2 regions of the Mesorhizobium sp. B1-1-8 genome follow, and region 2 is predicted to be linked to the other one. Evidence: predicted binding sites of a transcription regulator. Region 2 holds the regulator's gene; the other holds the start of a gene.
The links. The regulator HrcA, encoded in region 2, represses chaperone genes, less so after heat shock. The targets are predictions, from matches to a motif close to GTTAGCACTCNCNNNNNGNGAGTGCTAAC.

Region 1: a site for HrcA is predicted at 3,250-3,278, ahead of FJ974_RS29035 (co-chaperone GroES). Genes of this name have one in related genera too.

What each region holds. Positions count from the first base shown of each region.
Region 1 is NZ_CP083957.1:273,520-283,675, forward strand. Features, by position in the region: partial or broken gene FJ974_RS29015 (IS3 family transposase) at 1-631, opposite strand, end outside; gene FJ974_RS29020 (hypothetical protein) at 719-904, opposite strand; gene FJ974_RS29025 (hypothetical protein) at 942-1,157, opposite strand; gene groL (chaperonin GroEL) at 1,181-2,815, opposite strand; gene FJ974_RS29035 (co-chaperone GroES) at 2,858-3,196, opposite strand; gene FJ974_RS29040 (hypothetical protein) at 3,692-3,952, shown strand; gene FJ974_RS29045 (hypothetical protein) at 3,949-4,317, shown strand; gene FJ974_RS29050 (hypothetical protein) at 4,407-4,649, shown strand; gene FJ974_RS29055 (transglutaminase-like domain-containing protein) at 5,036-5,854, shown strand; gene atzF (allophanate hydrolase) at 6,164-7,966, opposite strand; gene FJ974_RS29065 (cupin domain-containing protein) at 7,959-8,312, opposite strand; gene FJ974_RS29070 (cysteine hydrolase family protein) at 8,305-8,973, opposite strand; gene FJ974_RS29075 (ABC transporter ATP-binding protein) at 8,973-10,156, opposite strand, start outside.
Region 2 is NZ_CP083956.1:731,484-741,639, forward strand. Features, by position in the region: gene groL (chaperonin GroEL) at 1-689, shown strand, start outside; gene FJ974_RS03470 (hypothetical protein) at 755-985, shown strand; gene FJ974_RS03475 (DUF982 domain-containing protein) at 985-1,389, shown strand; gene FJ974_RS03480 (YciI family protein) at 1,700-2,068, shown strand; gene FJ974_RS03485 (RNA polymerase sigma factor) at 2,076-3,323, shown strand; gene cysK (cysteine synthase A) at 3,337-4,317, opposite strand; gene FJ974_RS03495 (LysE family translocator) at 4,710-5,327, opposite strand; gene FJ974_RS03500 (PQQ-dependent sugar dehydrogenase) at 5,601-6,950, opposite strand; gene FJ974_RS03505 (hypothetical protein) at 7,053-7,250, opposite strand; gene hrcA (heat-inducible transcriptional repressor HrcA) at 7,291-8,388, opposite strand; gene rph (ribonuclease PH) at 8,606-9,322, shown strand; gene FJ974_RS03520 (VOC family protein) at 9,506-9,916, shown strand; gene rdgB (RdgB/HAM1 family non-canonical purine NTP pyrophosphatase) at 9,916-10,156, shown strand, end outside.

The DNA.
Region 1 (10,156 bases), on a different replicon from region 2:
AGTCGAGCGACCAGCGCTCGTGTGGCCTCAGCGGCACCAGCATCGGCGCCCTGGTCCCGATCGCCCGCTTGCGGCCGCCACGTCGGCGAACGGCGAGCTTCTCCTCCCGATAGAGCCGGAACAGCTTCTTGTGGTTCACGACCAGGCTCTCCCGCCTAAGCATCACGAGAAGACGCCGGTAGCCGAACCGGCGACGCTCCTGCGCGATCGCCTTCATCCGCTCGCGAACCTCGCGGTCCGTCCGGCCTGCTGGTCTCGTAGCGAACCGTCATACGGCAACAGCCGATGGCTTTACACGCCCGCCGTTCGCTCATCCCGAAGCCTTCCTTCAGACGAGCGACAGCTTTCCGCTTGGCCGCGGGCGTCACCATTTCTTTCCCACGAGATCCTTCAACGCGGCATTGTCGAGCATAGCATCGGCCAGAAGCCGCTTCAGCCGCGTGTTCTCGTCCTCCAGCGCCTTCAGTCGCCGAGCCTCGGAGACATCCATCCCGCCGAAGCGGGCCTTCCAGTTGTAGATCGAAGCATCGCTGACGCCGTGCTTCCGACACAGATCGGCGACCGAAACCCCGGCCTCATGCTCCTTCAAAATTCCGATGATCTGCTCTTCAGAGAAACGGCTGCGCTTCATGTCCTGGTCCTCTCGATAGGCCAGAACGAACTTCAAACCGGATTAGATCAGAGGGGCAAGGTCAATTCGTTGGTACATCGGTACAAGTCAGCGGCCGGCCTCTTCCCGCCGCTTGGCGTCTTGATCGTTCAGCCCGCTGACCATCTCGTACGCTTGGCCGGCATTGATGCCGACCATGATCTTGTGATCGGACTCGGCGGGCTGGCCGGTGAAGACGTCGAAAAGGGTCCAACTGTCCGGATGGTCCATACGAAGCGCGTAGCGGTTTGCCAATTCCGCGTCCTTTCGTTTTCGCCCGCCGCCGATCTGTTCAGGTCTGCAGAATGAAAAATACCGTCGCCAGGACAAGGACTGTCCACAGCACCACGCCGAGCTTCAAAGCCAGGCCCCCGTGCAACGAGAGACCCTCTCGCATACGGGCCGCCAGATTCGTCATATTGCTGGATCTGGCCGGAGCCGCCACAATGGCGACCGGCGACTTGACCCCAAGCCTGCCGAACACCGGGAGCAGCGTCGGTTCACGCACGGCCTTCTCCTGGCGCCAAGGTCTTAGTATCCCATTCCGCCCATACCCCCGCCGCCGGACGAAGGCGCGGCATCCTTGGCCGGAATGTCCGTGATCATGGCTTCGGCGGTGATCAAAAGTGCGGCGATCGAGCCGGCATCCTGCAGTGCCGTGCGTACCACCTTAGCCGGGTCGACAATGCCGGCCTTGATCATGTCGAGATAGACCTCCTTCTGGGCATCGAAACCCTGATTGCGATCCTTGCTGTCGGAGAGCTTGCCAACCACGATCGAACCTTCGACGCCGGAATTCTCGGCGATCTGACGGATCGGCGCCTCCAGTGCCCTGAGCACGATCGAAATACCAGCCGTCACATCGGCATTGGCGCCCGTCAGGCCGTTGAGCGCGGACCTGGCGCGCAGCAGCGCCACGCCGCCGCCCGGAACGATGCCTTCTTCCACCGCAGCGCGGGTGGCGTTCAGCGCATCGTCGATGCGGTCCTTCTTTTCCTTGACTTCCGACTCGGTAGCGCCGCCGACGCGAATGACTGCAACGCCGCCGGCGAGCTTCGCCAGCCGCTCCTGCAGCTTCTCCTTGTCGTAGTCGGAAGTGGTCTCCTCGATCTGCGCCCTGATCTGCGAAACCCGCGCCTCGATGGTCGCCTTGGGGCCGGCGCCGTCGATGATCGTGGTGGTGTCCTTCTCGATCAGCACGCGCTTGGCGCGACCGAGCATGTCGATGGTCACGTTTTCGAGCTTGATGCCGAGATCCTCCGAGATCATCTGGCCGGCGGTGAGCACGGCGATGTCTTCCAGCATCGCCTTGCGGCGGTCGCCGAAGCCCGGCGCCTTGACGGCCGCGACCTTGAGGCCGCCGCGCAGCTTGTTGACGACCAGCGTCGCCAGCGCCTCGCCTTCGACGTCCTCGGAGATGATCAGCAGCGGCCTACCGCCCTGCACCACCGCTTCGAGGATCGGCAGCATCGCCTGCAGATTGCCGAGCTTCTTCTCGTGGATAAGCACGTAGGGCTCTTCCATTTCGACCCGCATCTTGTCGGCATTGGTGACGAAATACGGGCTGAGATAGCCGCGGTCGAACTGCATGCCCTCGACGACGTCGAGTTCGGTGTCGGCGGTCTTGGCTTCCTCGACGGTGATGACGCCGTCATTGCCGACCTTGTCCATGGCCTTGGCGATCATCTCACCGACGCTGGCATCGCCATTGGCGGCAATGGTGCCGACCTGCGCGATCTCGGCCGACGACTTGACCTTCTTGGCCCGCGCCTTGATTTCCCCAACGACGGCGGTGACCGCCTGGTCGATGCCGCGCTTGAGGTCCATCGGGTTCATGCCGGCAGCGACCAGCTTGGCGCCTTCGCGCAGGATGGAGGCCGCCAGCACCGTGGCGGTGGTTGTGCCGTCACCGGCAAGGTCGTTGGTCTTCGAGGCCACTTCGCGCACCATCTGCGCGCCCATGTTCTCGAACTTGTCGGCAAGCTCGATCTCCTTGGCGACGGCGACGCCGTCCTTGGTGATGCGCGGCGCGCCATAGGCCTTGTCGATGACGACATTGCGGCCCTTGGGGCCAAGCGTCACCTTGACAGCGTTGTTGAGGATCTCGACGCCGCGCAGCATCCGGTCGCGCGCATCGGTGGAGAATTTGATTTCCTTGGCAGACATTTTTTTATCCGATTCGGTTTGGGGAAATGCGCGGCGCTCAGATCAGGCGGCCTTCTTGACCGCCCCGGTCTTGTTGGCGCCGGCCATCTCGCTCTTGTCGATGACGCCCATGATGTCGGCTTCCTTCATGATCAGAAGGTCTTCGCCGTCGATCTTCACCTCGGTTCCCGACCATTTGCCGAACAGGATGAAGTCGCCGGCCTTGACGTCGAGCGGAACAAGCGCACCGTTTTCGTCGCGAGCGCCCGGGCCGACAGCGATGACCTCGCCTTCCTGCGGGTTTTCCCTGGCATTGTCGGGAATGATGATGCCGCCCTTGGATTTGGTGTCGCTTTCGGCGCGCCGGATGACGACGCGGTCGTGGAGTGGCCGGAATTTCATGGGGAACTTCTTTCTGTGGCCGGCATGGACGGCCGCTGCCTGTGTATAGGCGGGTTGGCACTCGATAGATAGGAGTGCCAGAATTATTTCTCGCCAAGGGCCAAGAATTCGAGTGAAATAATTCGAGCCGCACGAAATTCATCCGCACTGGTGGAAAACTTTCTGCCGGTTTGAATTTCGCAGGCGCGCATCTGTTATTGCAAGGGAAAAAATAAAAGGCGTCGCGACCTTGTTTGGAACTCAAATGAGGCGCGTAGGTGAAATTCGTTAATTTGGTCGAGTTGGCTTTGTGTCAGAGCCCCGCCATTCACCACTGAATTCTCGAAAACGAGTGCATGCGCCGGTCCGGCGCACATTTCGTTCCGTTCGAACCCCTGGAATGACATCGACGCTGACCACGGATGTACTGGCAGCGTCGGGCATCATTCCGGTGGTTCGAGTGGGAATGATACGGAAACGCGCAAGGCGCGCGTTTTCCGCTGAAAGCCGCAACAAATGACCAGCCGCACCACACCAACTGTCGTTCGCTTCAAGTCGGCGTTTTCGCTGCCCGGCTTTGATGCACCGCAACCACCCGGGGATTACCGCGTCGATCATGACGAGGAAGCCCTAGAAGGAGCTTCCCTGATCGCGTGGCGCCGCGTCGCCACCTTCATTCACCTGCCGGCGATCTCCGCAAGCGGTGCTACGCGGCAGATGGTGCCGATCGAACCGGCATCGCTCAAAGCCGCACTGGAGCAGGACCAGAGACAATGATGAGAACCACGACGATGATGCAACGCAACGCACGCCCGGTCCGCCGCGAAGCCGCAACGCATCTATTTGCCGTCGGACAGGCTGTCCGGCTGAAGGGCGGCTTCGGCATGTTTCCAAAGACTTCGGAAATCTACCGGATCACAGCCAGACTCCCGCCGAGGGAAGATTCGGCGCAATACCGCATCCGCAACGACGGCGAACTTCATGAACGGGTGGCGACGCAAGACAGTCTCGAACCGGTCGCCACATCGCCGGGTGACACCATAACGCTCATCGAAAGGACGTTCGCACATGTCAAAGGGACAGAAACGCTCGAGCCGGGAAATCAGGAAGCCGAAGCAGGAAAAGGTCCTGCCCAAGCCTAAAAGCGTGTTCGGCGCCCAGACCAGACTTGCCGCTAACATCAGTACCCCGCGCGGCAAAGGCGAGAACTGACACGGCGAGACGGATGACGATGAAGATCATGATCGAATTCTATCGCACCCGAGAAGCGGACGATGCGCATGCCGTGCTTGGCCGCGAGACGGCGGAAGCCGCCGACCTCGACGATGCGATCGAAATCGCCAGGCTTTTGGCTGGGACCCTGAACATGCCGCAGCGGCCGGACGCCATGACGATCGCCGATGCGAATGGCGCAACGCTCTATTCGGGCGTTCTCGTCGGGAAGGCGATTAATGAGGAACGGCTAACATCATGAGTGGCCATAACAACGAAAGCTGTCGGACCCGCAACGTCGCCGCGCTTGCGGTCTGGGAAATGAGGGCGGCGCGTCCGGGCGCGATTTCTGTGGACCATCAAATGGCCGTCGAGTCGAAGTTGATCGCTCCCTGGACCGACTTCCACGTTTTCAGCGCGCAACGCCGTCCGCCTCACCGATCATGACGGCTTGCTTCTTGGTCGATGTCGAGGCGCTCGCGAAATCGGATATCGCCTTGGCCGAGACCGGGGCTGCTGAAACAAGATGCCTTTCAGCATTCGACGCCTTCCTGATGTCCATCCATGATGTTGCTTGCAAAGCCTACTCCCGCAACCGTCGCGATTCCTGCACTCTGACCCCGCTGATTTCCGGCAGGCAAGATCCACATGCTGATCCGCTACGGCTATGAGATCACGCTGACCTTCCAGCAACCGACCGCATTGGTATGCCTGCTATCGGTCCACGACGACCGCGCGGCCGACATAAGGATCCCCGAAACGGTCTTCACCACGCCCGATGTTCCGACATCGACCTACCATGATCCCTTTGGCAACCGATGCCGCCGGCTTGTTGCGCCCGCGGGCGACCTGACGATGTGGGGCGATGCAACGATCGAGGACGACGGCAAGATAGACAGGCTGCTGCCAACTGCCCGCGAAGTAGCCCTGTGGGATTTGCCGGACGGCTGCCTTGTCTACCTGATGGGCAGCCGCTATTGCGAAACCGATCGTCTCAGCCAGGCGGCGTGGGACAAGTTTGGCGCCACTGCCCCAGGTTGGGGCCGCGTGCAAGCAATCTGCGACTTCGTCCACGGTCATATTCAATTCGACTACATGCAGGCCAGATCGACGCGAACGGCCTTCGAGGCGTACCAGGAACGCATAGGCGTCTGCCGCGACTTCGCCCATCTCGCGCTGACTTTGTGCCGCTGCCTCAATATTCCTGCACGTTATGTCAACGGACATCTCGGCGACATCGGGGTCCCGGTCGTCGACCCCATGGACTTCAGCGCCTGGATCGAGGTCTTCCTGGACGGTGCTTGGCATACTTTTGATCCCCGAAACAACACGCCCAGGATTGGCAGGATCGTCGTCGCCCGCGGCCGCGATGCGGCCGACATTCCGCTCATCAACTCCTTCGGCCCGCATGTTCTCAAAGGGTTTCGGGTCTGGACCTACGAAGTGCAGAACCTTCATCTCACATGAATGATTTGCGGGCGGGGCGGGGCGCGGCCTCTCGACCTGTTGAATTAGAGGCCGTTGCTGGCGCCAAGCGGATCGTCTGCTAGTGGCGCTACCATGACTTCAGCGCGGCCGCCTGCGACGTCCGCTTTTAGGCAGGGGCACAGCTAACTTTGATGACCGAAATCGGGCGCATTGCCGACCGGCGGCTTTGGCTAGCCTAAAGCTGAGGGGCAGCGTGTTCTGGCCTCGCGATGAAAATATCAGAAGTTCAACCGTGGCTCGGTCGGGCTCGCCAGTTGTCCTTTCTTCCGCAAAGTCCGTTGACGATGTTCAAACGGGAATGCGATCTGACAGAAAGCGGCGCCAGCCGCCAAATGACGAGATGTCAGAAGCGCCCAGCAAGCCCACGGATTCCACCAGAAAGCCTTTGGCGGTGCTGCCGTCGCCGAGCTCTATATTGCCAATGCCCAGCGGCGGCGGGATGGCGGCCACAAAGTGGCCGAAAGCGTCGGCAGGTAGCCGCCAGACCTCTACCTCGATCTCAGTGCCGCCGCTCTCCACACGAACCAGTCCCGGCTTGGGCGTGGCCTGGCCGGCGAGCTGATAAAGCTTGTATGAAGAGGCCGTCCTCGTCGCCCGGCAGAACCGGGCACCGGCCTGCTTGAGCTGGCCATTGAGCGGCATTCCCGAGAGGTGAGCGCCGACCACCACCAATTCGATCGTGCCGTCTTCGGCCGATGCGCCGACAGGCTGCGCGCTCGGCTGCCGCCAGCCGGTCGCGCCGAGCGTAAGACCGCTCGCGGCATGGAGATCGCGCGCGACGGACGCCACAAGGCCGTCCAGTCCGGCGGCCGCAAGCAGCGTCACGCTCATCGGCAGGCCGTCATCGCGCGTGCCGGTCGGCACGGCCATGCCGCACATGTCGAGCAGATTGACGAAATTGGTGTAGGTGCCGAGCCGGCTGTTGGTGACGACCGGATCGGCAAGTACGGTGTCGACCGTGTAGTGGGTGGGCGCGGTCGGCACGCAGAACAGGTCTACCGAAGCAATGACCGGAGCGAGCTTCACCTTGTAGGTCTGCAAGGCGTAGAGGCCGCGGAAGGCGTCCGCCGCCGACAGCTTCCTGGCGCCGCCGATGATCTTGCTCGTCACCGGATGCATGGCGGCTTCGTTGACGTCCATGAAATCGCGGATCGCGGCGTAGCGTTCGGCCACCCAGGCGCCCTCATAGAGGAGGTTGGCGGTGGCGTAGAAATCGCCGAACGGGATTTCGACCAGCCGGCAGCCGAGCCGCGACAGCATGGCGAGCGAGGCCTCGAAGCCGGCCTGCATCGCCGCGTCGCCGAAGAATTTCCGGTCGGCTTTTGCCGGAATGCCGACGCTCAGCACAGGCGGGCGCGCGGCGAGCGGCCGGACGGCGATGTCGCGCGAATAGGGATCGGCCGCATCGCGCGCTGCCGCGACGCAGAACACTCCATAGGCGTCGTCGACGGTCAGCGCGAACACCGACACGCAGTCGAGCGTGCGGCAAGCCGGAACGACGCCGCCCGTCGACAACGCACCGACGGTCGGCTTCAGCCCGACGATGATGTTGAGGCCGGCGGGGATGCGGCCGGAGCCGGCGGTGTCGGTGCCAAGCGCGAAGGAGACGATGCCACGCGCCGTCGCCACCGCCGATCCCGAGGAGGAGCCGCCCGGCACCAACTCCGCATCGATGGCGTTGCGCGGGATCGGCCAGGGTGTGCGCACACCAACGAGGCCGGTGGCGAACTGGTCGAGATTGGTCTTGCCGACGACCAGCGCGCCGGCGGCCCTGAGCCGCGCCACCACGGTGGCGTCCTTGTCGGGCCAGTAGGTGTATTCCGCGCAGGCCGCCGTCGTCGGCATGCCGGCGACGTCGATGTTGTCCTTGACGGCGAAGGGAATGCCCCACAGCGGTTTTGCCACCGGGTCGAACGGGCCGAGCGCTTCGACCGCGGCAAGCAGATCCGCCCTGGCGGCGAGATGGATGAAGATGCCCGGATCGTCAGCTGCCTCGATGCGGGCATAAATCGCCGCGATCACATCGCCAACGGCGACGCCACCACGATAGGCCGCGTGCAGGCTCGCTATGTCGAAGTGGACATCACTCATTTCGTCTCTCTAGGATGATCACCGGCAGGTCCCACTGGATCAGCACGACACAGCCGTCCTTGGTCCACACCGAATGCTCGGTTCCGACCGGATTGAGGATCACGCTGCCGGCTGGATAGTCACCGTTCTCGTCGCTCTGGGTGCCTTCCAGCACGACAATAGTCTCCAGTCCGACATGGCGGTGGCGCGGCACGCCAGCGCCGGGCCGGTATTTCAAGATCGCGACCGATGGCTCGACCGGCCCGCCTTTCAGCAGCCAGTGCACGCCGATGCCGTCGCGGAAAGGCTCGAACGCCAGGTCGCGCCAGCCGCCGTCGAGCAGGCCGGCAAAGGCAAGATTAGGCATTGGCAATTCCCTCGAGCACCTGGTCGGTCGTCGCCGTCCAGCCGACGATGGCGCCCTGCGCCCTGATCATGGCGATCGCCGCCGCCTTGAACTCGGGAAAATAACTTTCCGTGGCGTCCTCGGCGAGCAGGCACTCATAGCCGCGATCGTTGGCCTCGCGCATCGTCGTCTGCACGCAGACTTCGGTGGTGACGCCGGCAAAGACGAGTTGCTCGGCGCCAAGCCTTTTCAGGTCATCGCCGAAGGAGGTCGCATAGAAGGCGCCCTTGCCCGGCTTCTCGATGACGATCTCGCCTGGCAGCGGCGCAAGCCCCTCGAGGATCGCGGTGCCCGGCTCGCCGGCGATCAGCACGCGGCCCATCGGCCCGGCATCGCCGATACGGACCGACGGATTGCCGCGATTGCGCTTGGCCGGCGGCAGGTCGGAAAGGTCGGGCCGGTGGCACTCCATCGTGTGGATCACCGGAAGGCCGGCGGCGCGAAAGCCCTCGATCAGTCTCTTCACCGTCGGCACGATCGCGGCCACCCGGCTGACGTCGTTGCCGAGGCTGGCGCCGAAGCCGCCGGGCTCCGCGAAGTCACGTTGCATGTCGATGACGACAAGCGCCATGCTCCGCGGCTTGAAGGCGAACGGAAATGGCTGCGCTGCGATTTCCGCCATCAGTGATGTCCCGCCATGTGCTCGCCGATGGTCTGGACACTGGCCTGCGCGATCGGCGTCTCGTAAACCAGCGCACCGTCCGACATGACGAAGATGCGGTCCGAGAGCGCGAGCAGTTCGTCGAGATCCTCCGACATCAGAAGCACTGCGGCACCGGCATTGCGCGCCTTCATGATGCGAGCGCGGATTTCGGCCACGGCCGAGAAGTCGAGGCCGAAGCACGGATTGGAGACGATCAGAAGGTCGACCCTGCCGGTGAGCTCGCGGGCAAGCACGGCGCGCTGCACATTGCCGCCCGACAGCGAGGCGATCGGGGAGGCAAGCGATGCGGTCTTGACCTTGAACTGCTCGACCAGCCTGGCGCTGAATGCCCTGATGGCGCCGGCACTGATCCAGCTCACCGGTTTGCCGTTGGCGTCGAGGTCGAAGGTGCGGAAAGAAATGTTTTCGGCCACCGTCATTTTCGGCGCGCAGGCATTCTTCAGCGGCTCCTCGGGAATGAGCCGCACATTGAGAGCGCGCGCCTTGGCCCGCGTAGCCGCATAGGCGCTGCCGCGCACCATGACTTCGCCGGCCTCGCGGGGGCGCTGCCCGGCCAGCACTTCGAGCAATTCCTTCTGGCCGTTGCCGGAAACGCCGGCGATGCCGACGATCTCGCCGGAGCGCACGCCGAGATCCTCGATCCGGATCGACTTCAGCCCGGTGCGGTTCGGCGCCTTCAGCGCCTTAACCTTGAGCACGATCTCGGCGTCCGGCCTGGGCTCGGCGCGGCTGTCGAGGGCCGCGATCGGCTGGTCTCCGATCATCATCGCAGCCATGGTTTTGCGGTCGAGGTCGACGACGCGGCCAGTGCCGGTCAGCCTGCCCTTGCGCAGCACGCTGACGTCGTCGGCGAATGCCGTCACCTCATGGAATTTGTGCGAGATCATCAGCACGGTCAGGTCGCGAGCCCTGGTCATGCCGCGCACCAGGCCAAGCACTTCCTGCGCCTCGCCGGGGCTGAGCACGGAGGTCGGCTCGTCCAGCACCAGGAAGGAGCGGCCGAGATAAAGCTGCTTGATGATCTCCAGCTTCTGCTTCTCGCCGGCAGCGAGATCGGCCACTTTGACATCGAGCGGCAGTTTGAACGGCATTCGATCCATGAACATTGCAAGCTTGCCGCGCTCCTTGCGCCAGTCGATCA
Region 2 (10,156 bases):
AGATGCTGGGCCGCGCCAAGAAGGTGGCGATCGAGAAGGAGAACACCACGATCGTTGACGGCGTCGGCCGCAAGGAAGAGATCCAGGGCCGCATCGCCCAGATCAAGGCGCAGATCGAGGAGACGACCTCGGACTACGACCGCGAGAAGCTGCAGGAGCGGCTGGCCAAGCTCGCCGGCGGCGTCGCGGTGATCCGCGTCGGCGGCTCCACCGAGGTCGAGGTCAAGGAACGCAAGGATCGTGTCGACGACGCGCTTCATGCGACCCGCGCGGCTGTCGAGGAAGGCGTGCTGCCCGGCGGCGGCGTCGCCCTGCTCAGGGCCGCAAAAGCGCTCGATAACGTGGCCGTCGACAATGCCGACCAGAAGACCGGGGTCGAAATCGTTCGCCGCGCGATCGAAACGCCGGTGCGCCAGATCGCCGAGAACGCGGGAGCCGAGGGGTCGATCATCATCGGCAAGCTGCGCGAAAAGGCGGAGTTCGGCTGGGGCTGGAATGCCCAGACCAACGAATTCGGCGATCTCTACACGCAGGGCGTCATCGACCCGGCGAAGGTCGTGCGCACCGCGCTGCAGGATGCCGCCTCGGTCGCGGGCCTGCTCGTCACCACGGAAGCCATGGTGGCCGAGAAGCCTAAGAAGGAAGCACCGGTCCCGGCGATGCCGGGCGGCGGCGGAATGGACTTCTAAGCGCGGGCAGACTGCTCGCTCCCCACGTGGGAGCGAGCATCGCCTGATCGATTGGGGAGAGTATCATGAATGTGATGACCGGCGAGGGAACCGTTCCGGCCCCGACATGCTCGGCGAGCGAATTCCTCGCCTATGAAGAGGAATGCCGAAAGGTGCTCAAGCCGCTGCTGACGGGCTTGCTGGACGTGGCCGAATCCGCGGGCTGGAACCGGCGCACGGTGGCCTCGACACTCATGTTCCTGTCGGCGCAGCACGTGTCGGCGGCATCGGGCGTGTCCGCGGAGAGCCGACCCTGATGCTCGAATTTCGCACTTTGCGGCAGGGCGGCGTCGAGCTGTCCTCGCGGACAAGCCCGTTGTTCGGCACGCCGCAGTCGCAACGCTATCGAATGGAGGCTCGAGTCATGAGAAACATGCGCTTTGAACAACCTGTCACGGTCCTGGTAGGAATGGGTTTCCCGGTGACGATCGAGAACGTGATGGAAGCATATTCCCTGCTTCAGGACTGGCCCGCCACCGGCAGCAACGGGGCCCATGCGGTCGCGCTCAACGCCTGCAAAGCCGGCATTGCCGGTGAGGTTGATCCGGAGATCGTGCGGGCAACCCTGGTCGCCTTCGCGCGTCGCAATGACATACTGGTGCCGAACTCGCTGGTAGCGAAAACGACCTCGCGGACCGAATCCGCGGGCCGGACCGCGTAGTCCACCAGCCGTCTCGCAAAACCGCGCCGCGGGCGCCTCCAAGCCGGCGCGCCCGGACCCTCGCCCGCGCCGCGACGAAGTGCAAGCCGGTCGGCGGCGCCGACGAGCGCCACAGTCTTGCCCGCGAGGATGCAGAACCCCGCAATCCAACACATTAGACGAATGGTTTGGCCCTTTGAGACCGCATGGCCGCTTGCGCGCCGTGCCGCTCGGGTCGAAAGATTTTTCTCGCGCCTGTCGAAATCGGCACAGGCCGCGCGACATAGGGTCGGCCCGCGATCAAGCGGCCTTCGAGAAACGGGAGAAGACCATGCGATACATGCTTTTGATCTATAACGACGAAGCCGCAATGGCGAATGCATCAAAGGAGCAGATCCAGCAGACTCTCGCGGCCTATGGCGCCTATACCGAAGCGCTGAAGAATTCCGGCGCCTGGTTGGCCGGCGACCGGCTGAAGCCGACCCAGGCGACGACCTCGGTGCGGATGGCCAACGGCAAGACAAGTGTGCTCGACGGCCCCTATGCCGACACCAAGGAACAGCTCGCCGGCTTCTACATGATCGAGGCCGACGATGCCGATGCCGCCATCGCCTGGGCGGCGCGCTGTCCGGCGGCCAGCGTCGGCACGGTCGAGGTGCGGCCGATCTGGGAAATGGCCGAGTACGCATCCGAGAAATGACCTTGTGATGGACGATCGCTCTGAGATTGCACGGGCGGCGGCCGAAGCGGCCGCCCGGCAGAGTTACGGCAAGCTGATCGCCTGGCTCGCCGCCCGCACACGCGATGTTGCCGGCGCCGAGGATGCACTGGCCGATGCCTTTGCGGAAGCGCTTGAGCGTTGGCCGACCACGGGCGTGCCGCAGAAGCCGGAAGCCTGGCTGCTTGCGGTGGCGAGGCGGCGACGCGTCGACGCAGTGCGGCGGCGGCTGACCGGCGAGGCGGCCCGCGAGCACCTGCGGCTGCTCGCCGAGGAGATGGAGACGCGCATGCCGCATGACCACTTGCCCGACGAGCGGCTGAGGCTGATGTTTGCCTGCGCCCATCCGGCGATCGAGCCCGGCGTGCGCGCGCCGCTGATGCTGCAGACCGTCCTCGGTTTCGACGCCGCCACCATCGCCTCGGCCTTCCTGATGTCGCCGGCGACGATGGGCCAGCGCCTGGTGCGCGCAAAAAACCGCATTCGCGAGACCGGCATTCCCTTCCGCTTGCCCGAACGGAGCGAGCTTGGCGAACGGCTCGACGCCGTGCTGGAAGCGATTTACGCGACCTTTGCCGAAGGCTGGTCTGATCCGGCAGGCACCGAGACCAGGCGGCGCAACCTCGCCAGCGAAGGCATCTGGCTCGGCCGGCTGGTGGCCTCCCTGATGCCGGAAGAGCCCGAGGTGCTGGGCCTGCTCTCGCTGATGCTGTCGGCCGAGGCCCGCCGGGCGGCCAGGCGCAGCGCCGAAGGCGACTTCGTGCCGCTTGGCGAACAGGATTGCCGGCTATGGGACCGCGCCCTCATCGATGAGGCGGAAGCGTTGCTTTCCCACGCCGCCACCAAGGCGGCGATCGGCCGCTACCAGCTCGAGGCGGCGGTGCAGTCGGCCCACGCGGCACGACGCCTGACCGGCGGCACCGACTGGACCGCGATCCGTAACCTCTATGATGCGCTGCTGGCGATAGCAGGTTCGCCGGTGGTGGCGATCAACCGCGCCGTGGCAATCGCCGAAGCCGAGGGTGCGGCGGCGGGGCTGGCGGCCCTTTATGTGCTCGGCGACGACAGAAGGCTCAACGACTACCAGCCTTATTGGGCCGCCCGCGCCGGCCTGCTTGGCAGGCTCGGCAACGCCGCGCTGGCCGCGGAAGCCTATGACCGGGCGATTGGCCTCGAGCACGACCCGGCCGTGCGCCGCTTCCTGCAGGGCAAAAAGGCGAAGCTCGTCAGAAACTGACGCGCGGCACGTTTTAAGCTCCCAGCCCGTCGAACAGGATCGTCGAAAGATAACGTTCGGCGAAGGACGGAACCACGACCACCAGGTTCTTGCCCTTGTTCTCCGGGCGCGAGCCGACGACAATCGCCGCCTGCAGCGCCGCGCCCGACGAGATGCCGACCGGCACGCCTTCGAGGCGGGCAACGAGGCGCGCATTGGCGACCGAATCCTCGTTCGAGACCCTGACGATCTCGTCATAGATCGAGGTGTCTAGGATCTTGGGCGCGAAGCCGGCGCCGATTCCTTGAATCTTGTGGGGACCCGGCTGGCCGCCGGACAGCACCGGTGAGGCTTCCGGCTCGACGGCCACGACATGCAGAGAAGGCTTGCGCTTCTTCAGCACCTGGCCGACGCCGGTGATTGTGCCGCCGGTGCCGATGCCGGCGACAAAGATATCGACCTCGCCATTGGTGTCGTTCCATATCTCCTCCGCCGTGGTGCGGCGGTGGATTTCCGGATTGGCCGGGTTCTCGAACTGCTGCGGAATGATGGCGTTGGGCAGCGTGGCGGCGAGCTCGTCGGCCTTGGCGATGGCGCCTTTCATGCCTTTCGGCCCTTCGGTCAGCACCAGCTCGGCACCGAGCAGCGCCAGCATCTTGCGCCGCTCGACCGACATGGTCTCCGGCATGGTGAGGATCAGCTTGTAGCCTTTGGCGGCGGCGGCGAAGGCCAGCGCAATGCCGGTGTTGCCCGAGGTCGGCTCGATCAGCGTGGTCTTGCCGGGCGCAATCTTGCCGGCCTCCTCCAGCGCCTCGATCATCGAGACGCCGATGCGATCCTTGACCGAGGCGATCGGGTTGAAGAATTCGAGCTTGGCCAGCACATTGGCGACGACGCCCTTCTCCCTGGCGAACTTGTCCAGCCTGACCAGCGGCGTATCTCCAATCGTCTCGGTGATCGAGTTGAAGATGCGGCCGCGGCCGGGCACGCGCGCGGAAGAGACAGGCTTGTTCATCGGTTTCGCTCCCAAGGCAATGGCGATAAGGCAAACAGAATAGGACTTTCAGCCGCGCAAGATAGGCTGGAGGCCGAAAATATCCGAGTGGGGCGGCGGCTGAAAACCACGTCGCGCCGGAAAACTTTCACCGGAGTCCCGAAGGTCACGATATAGCCGAAGCCTCTCAGCTTCGTCATCCCAGGGCGTAGCAGTCGCGAAGCGACGTCGCGGAGACCCTGGGATCCATTCCGTGACCTCGGAGCGCCTCTGCGGTGCAGACCTGGAGATCGGCGGCCGCGTCTGGAATGCTATTCTCGATCGCTGCGCTTTTCTGCCTGCGTCACGGCATGGATCCTCGGGTCTGCGCCGCGTCGCTGCGCTCCTTGCTCCGCCCGAGGATGACGAAAACCCTACTGCCTTGCCGCGATGGCCGCGGCCGCGCTCATCATGAAGCCGGCGGCGGTGCGGTTGAGCAGCTTCAGCGCGCGCGGCGACTTCAGGAACCAGCGCGCCTTGGCGGCCAGCGCCAAATAGGGCACCAGCACCACGAGCAGCACGACGACGGTGAGCGCAACCAGGATGCCGTAGTCGGCCGGCGTGATGGTTTTCAGGTCGACGATGGTCGGCGTGATGGCGAGATAGAAGATCATCGTCTTCGGGTTGCCGAGCGTCACCGTCAGCCCGGCCAGGAAGCTTGCCGCCAAGCCTCCCTTGCCCTTGCGCGCCTCGACCGTCTCGGGCGTGATGCCGCTGGTCCAGAAACGCCAGGCGAGGAAAGCGAGATAGGCAACGCCGAGCCATTTGACAGCCAGAAAAACCATGCCGAAGGTCTGCGCGACGAAGGCAAGGCCAAGTACGACGGCGGTGAGATAGGTGAGATCGCCGAGCATCAGGCCGAACGACATCGCCAGCGACGAGCGGAAGCCGGAACCGAGCGCCCGCGCCACAAGGGCGGTGACGCCGGGGCCGGGAATGGCGGCGGCGACACCGAGAGCGGCGCTATAGGCGATAAATCCGGTGAGTGTCATGGTTGCATGCCCTGGATCAGGATGCGTTCGTCGCATGAATCCGATCGGGAATGAATTCACTGGAGTTGGATTCGATTGCACCAGAACCGTCCGCCTTGACGCTGCCCCTCATCCGGCCGCTTCGCGGCCACCTTCTCCCCGGCGGGGAGAAGAGGTAGGGCGCCGGCGCCTCTGCTCCTCTCCCCCTCGGGGAGAGGTCGGATTGCCCCGAATTGCCCTCGCAATTCGGTTGGCAATCCGGGTGAGGGGGCCTGCCGAGGTCGTGGAACTCGATCAGGACTGACCGTCGCCGTGGGTGACGCGCCAGATGGTGCCGTTGCCGTCCTCGGTGAGGATCAGCGCGCCGTCCTTCGCCACCGCGACGCCCACCGGCCGGCCCCAGACGGCGTCGTCGGAAATGACGAAGCCGGTGGCGAAATCCTCGTATTCGCCGGTCGGCTTGCCGTCCTTGAATCTGAGCCGCACCACCTTGTAGCCGGTGCGCGCGCCGCGGTTCCACGAGCCGTGCAGGGTGACGAAGGCATCGCCCTTGTACTCGGCCGGGAAAGCGCCGCCTTCATAGAAGGCGATGTTGAGCGGCGCCGAATGCGCCTGCATCAGCACATCCGGAACCGTGACCTTGCCGGCAAGGTCCGGACGCGCGCCCTTGTAGCGCGGATCCTCATTGTCGCCGATGTAGTACCAGGGCCAGCCGTAGAAGGCGCCGTCCTTGACGGCGGCGGCATATTCGAAGGGCACGTTGTCGCCGAGCTCGTCGCGCTCGTTGACGACGCACCAGAGTGCACCCGTCGCCGGCTGCACGGCCATGCCCGAACAATTGCGCAGGCCGGTAGCGACAGTGCGCCGGTTGTTGCCGTCGGGATCGAAGGCCAGCACGTCGGCGCGGCCCTGTTCCGCGCCCCAGGCTTCGCCCAGCGGCTGCGATTTCGCCCATTCTTCGACACCACCCTTCGGCCTGGCGCTCATGTCCTCGGCGATGTTGGAGCCGGAGCCGACCGACAGATAGAGCGTCTTGCCGTCGGGCGAGAAGGCGATGTCGCGGGTCCAATGGTGGCTGGCGGGGACCTTGGCCACGACGGTTTCCGGCTTGCCGGACGCTTCCAGGTCGCCGTCGCGATAGGGGAAACGGACGACGCTGTTGCTGTTGGCGACATAGACCCATTGCGGCTTGCCGCCCGGCGGGTAGAAGGCGATGCCGTAGGGCCGCGTCAGGCCCTTGGCAAAAACGCTTTTCTCGGCCGGCTTGGCGCTGCCTTCGGCAAGGCGGTAGATACGTATCTGGCCAGCCTTGCTGTCGGCGACGAACAGGTCGCCGTTCGGCGCCACGCGCACGACACGCGGATTTTCGATGCCGGAGGCGACGAGCTCGACGGAAAAGCCTGATGGGACGATCGGCTTGGCGTCTTCAGGGCGATCGGCGAGGCCGCCGCCGTTCGAGGCGGATTCAGTGACGTAAGGCTTTTGCTGGTCATCGGGCTTGATCAGCCGGCGCACGCCGGGCTTGTCGGCCTTCCAGTCGCCAAAGGCGGCGTTGCCGGTCAGCACCGGCTGGTCCGCGGCTTGCGCGAAGGCGCTGGCGGCCAGAAGCAGGGCAAACCCCGCAAAGCCGGCGATCCTGATCATGCTGTCCTCCTCTGATAGATGCAGCCACGAACGCCAGATATTGGCCAGGCGTCTCAAAAGAGAAGCGCGTGCACGCGGATTTGAGGTGAAAGCACGGGCAACTCAGCTCTCTTCGACGCCCAGATCGTCATCGAGGCGCTTTTCCAGCGCGACGAGGTCGTCCGGCAAGGGCAGGCCCATGGCGCGCATTTCCCTGAGCTTTTCGCGCAGTTGCTCCTGGATTTCGTGCTCGTCCTCGGGCTGGTTGACCATTTCCTCGAGCAGCAGGCTGATCTGGGCCTTCAGCGATTCCAGCGCCATCACGCACCCTCCCCTTTGCGGCGGGCCTGACCGCCACGCCTTATCTTAGCATGCGCGAAATAAGCTGCGCCGTATAGTCGACCATCGGCACGATGCGGGCGTAGTTCAGCCGGGTCGGGCCGATGACGCCGAGCGCGCCGACGACGCGGGCGTCCTTGTCGCGATAGGGGGCAACGACCAGCGACGAGCCGGACAGCGAAAACAGCTTGTTCTCCGAGCCGATGAAGATGCGCACGCCTGGCCCTTCCTCGGCGAGGTCGAGCAGCTGCAGCAGCCCGTCCTGCGTCTCCAGATCCTCGAACAGATGGCGCAGCAATTCGAGATCGGCCTGGGCGGTGACGTTTTCCAGAAGGTTGGCGCGGCCGCGCACGATGAGACGCGCCGGCAGGCCGCTTTCAGCGCCCGCCCAGACGGCCAGGCCCTTCTCGACCAGGTCCTGCGACAGCGTGTCGAGGGCTGCCCTGGTCTCGTCCTTAATGCGGGCGATCTCGATACGCGCCTCGGCCAGGGTGCGGCCCCTTATATGGGCGTTGAGGAAGTTGGAGGCTTCGTGCAGCTGCGAGACGGTGATGCCGGCCGGCAGGTCGACGACGCGGTTCTCGACGTCGCCGTTCTGCGACACCAGAACGGCGAGCGCCTTGGCCGGTTCGAGCTGGATGAATTCGATATGCTTCAGCGCCACCTCGTTCTTGGCGGCGAGCACCAGGCCGGCGCCGCGCGACATGCCGGACAGCATCTGGCTGGCCTCGGTCAACATATGCTCCAGCGTCGCGCCCGAACCGGAAGCGCGCACCTGCGCCTCGATGATGCGGCGCTCCTCGTCGGAAAGATCGCCAAGCTCCATGAAGGCGTCGACAAAGAAGCGCAGGCCGGCCTGGGTCGGTAATCGCCCTGCCGAGATGTGCGGCGCGTAGATCAGCCCGAGATGCTCAAGATCGCTCATCACGTTGCGGATGGTGGCTGGCGACAGCGAGGAGGGCAGGATGCGCGACAGGCTGCGCGAACCGACCGGCTCGCCATCCCTGAGATAGGAATCGACGATGCGCCGGAAGATATCGCGCGAGCGCATATCAAGCGCCTGAAGGGCGGGCGCCTGAAGCACCGGCGGTTGCGAAGCGGGATCGACTGCCTTGTTCATTCGAGCCAGAAACCTCCGGCCCAAGGATATAGATACCGGCGCCCCTGGCGCAACCCAGGTGCCGCGTTCGCGATCACCAGTGCCGCTCTTGCGGTTTCCCGGTGCAGCTTTTGCGGTCGCGTGCCCGTTTTCCTTGCGCCCCGGTTTTCCTTTGCGACTTGCGGCGCATGCGTCTACAAGCCGCCAACGATCCCGGAACAGGATGAAAAGAGCCTCGATGCGCCCCTCCAAACGCCAAGCCGATGAAATGCGCGCCATCTCCTTCGAGCGCGGCGTCTCCAAGCATGCCGAAGGGTCGTGCCTGGTGAAGTTCGGCGACACGCATGTGCTGTGCACGGCGAGCCTTGAGGAAAAGGTGCCGGCCTGGATGCGCAATTCCGGCAAGGGCTGGGTGACGGCCGAATACGGCATGCTGCCGCGCTCGACCGGCGAGCGCATGCGGCGCGAGGCATCCGCCGGCAAGCAAGGCGGCCGCACGCTGGAGATCCAGCGGCTGATCGGCCGTTCGCTGCGCGCCGTGGTCGACCTGCAGGCGCTCGGCGAACAGCAGATCACCGTCGATTGCGACGTCATCCAGGCCGATGGCGGCACCCGCACGGCGTCGATCACCGGCGGCTGGGTTGCGCTCTATGATTGCCTGCGCTGGATGGAGGCGCGCCAGATGGCGAGTGTTGCCAAGGTGCTGAAGGACCATGTCGCGGCGATTTCCTGCGGCATCCATGACGGCCAGCCGGTCATCGATCTCGATTACCTGGAGGATTCCTCGGCCGGCACCGACGCCAATTTCGTCATGACCGGCAAGGGCGGCATCGTCGAGATCCAGGGCACCGCCGAGGGCGAGCCGTTCTCCGAGGAGCAGTTTTCGGCGCTGATGGGGCTGGCGAAGAAAGGTATTTCGCGGCTGATAAGTTTGCAGCAGATGGCGGTGGCTTAGGTTTGAAATGCCGAGCCTGGGCCCCCCTCTCTGTCCTGCCGGACATCTCCCCCTCAAGGGGGGAGATTGGCTGTTGCGTCGGCTTTCGCCAATCGCCGACGTTGCAAGACGTGCGGCGGCATCGAAACTGCTGATCTCCCCCCTTGAGGGGGAGATGCCCGGCAGGGCAGAGAGGGGGGCCTCGTGACACCTTCGGCTATCCTAGAATCCGCCCTTTACGTCACAGACCTACACGCCGCCGAAGCCTTCTACCGCGACATCATCGGCCTCGAAGCGCTGGGCAAAGTCGAAGGCCGCCACGTCTTCTTCCGCTGCGGCAAAGGCGTGCTGCTGCTCTTCAACGCCGAAGCGACCAAAATTCCGCCGGCGCCCGATGCCAGGCTGAAGGTGCCGCCGCACGGCACGGTGGGGGAAGGCCACCTCTGCTTTGCCGCAAGCGCCGACGAGATCGCCGGCTGGCGCAAGCATCTCGCGGCGAAAAACATCGTCATCGAAAGCGATTTCGAATGGCCGCAGGGCGGACGCTCGATCTATATCCGCGACCCCTCGGACAATTCGATCGAATTCGCCGAGCCAAGGATCTGGGGCCTTTGATGCATCAGCTCAACGGACACAAAATCGTCGTCGCCAGCCACAATGAAGGCAAGTTGCGCGAGTTTGCCGAGCTGATGGCGCCATTCGGCTTCGAGGCGAAATCGGCCAGGGACTATGGCCTGCCCGAACCCGACGAGACCGGCACCACTTTCGAGGAAAACGCCTGTATCAAGGCCTTCGCCGCGGCCAAGGCGACCGGCCTGCCGGCGCTGTCGGACGATTCCGGGCTGTGCGTCGACG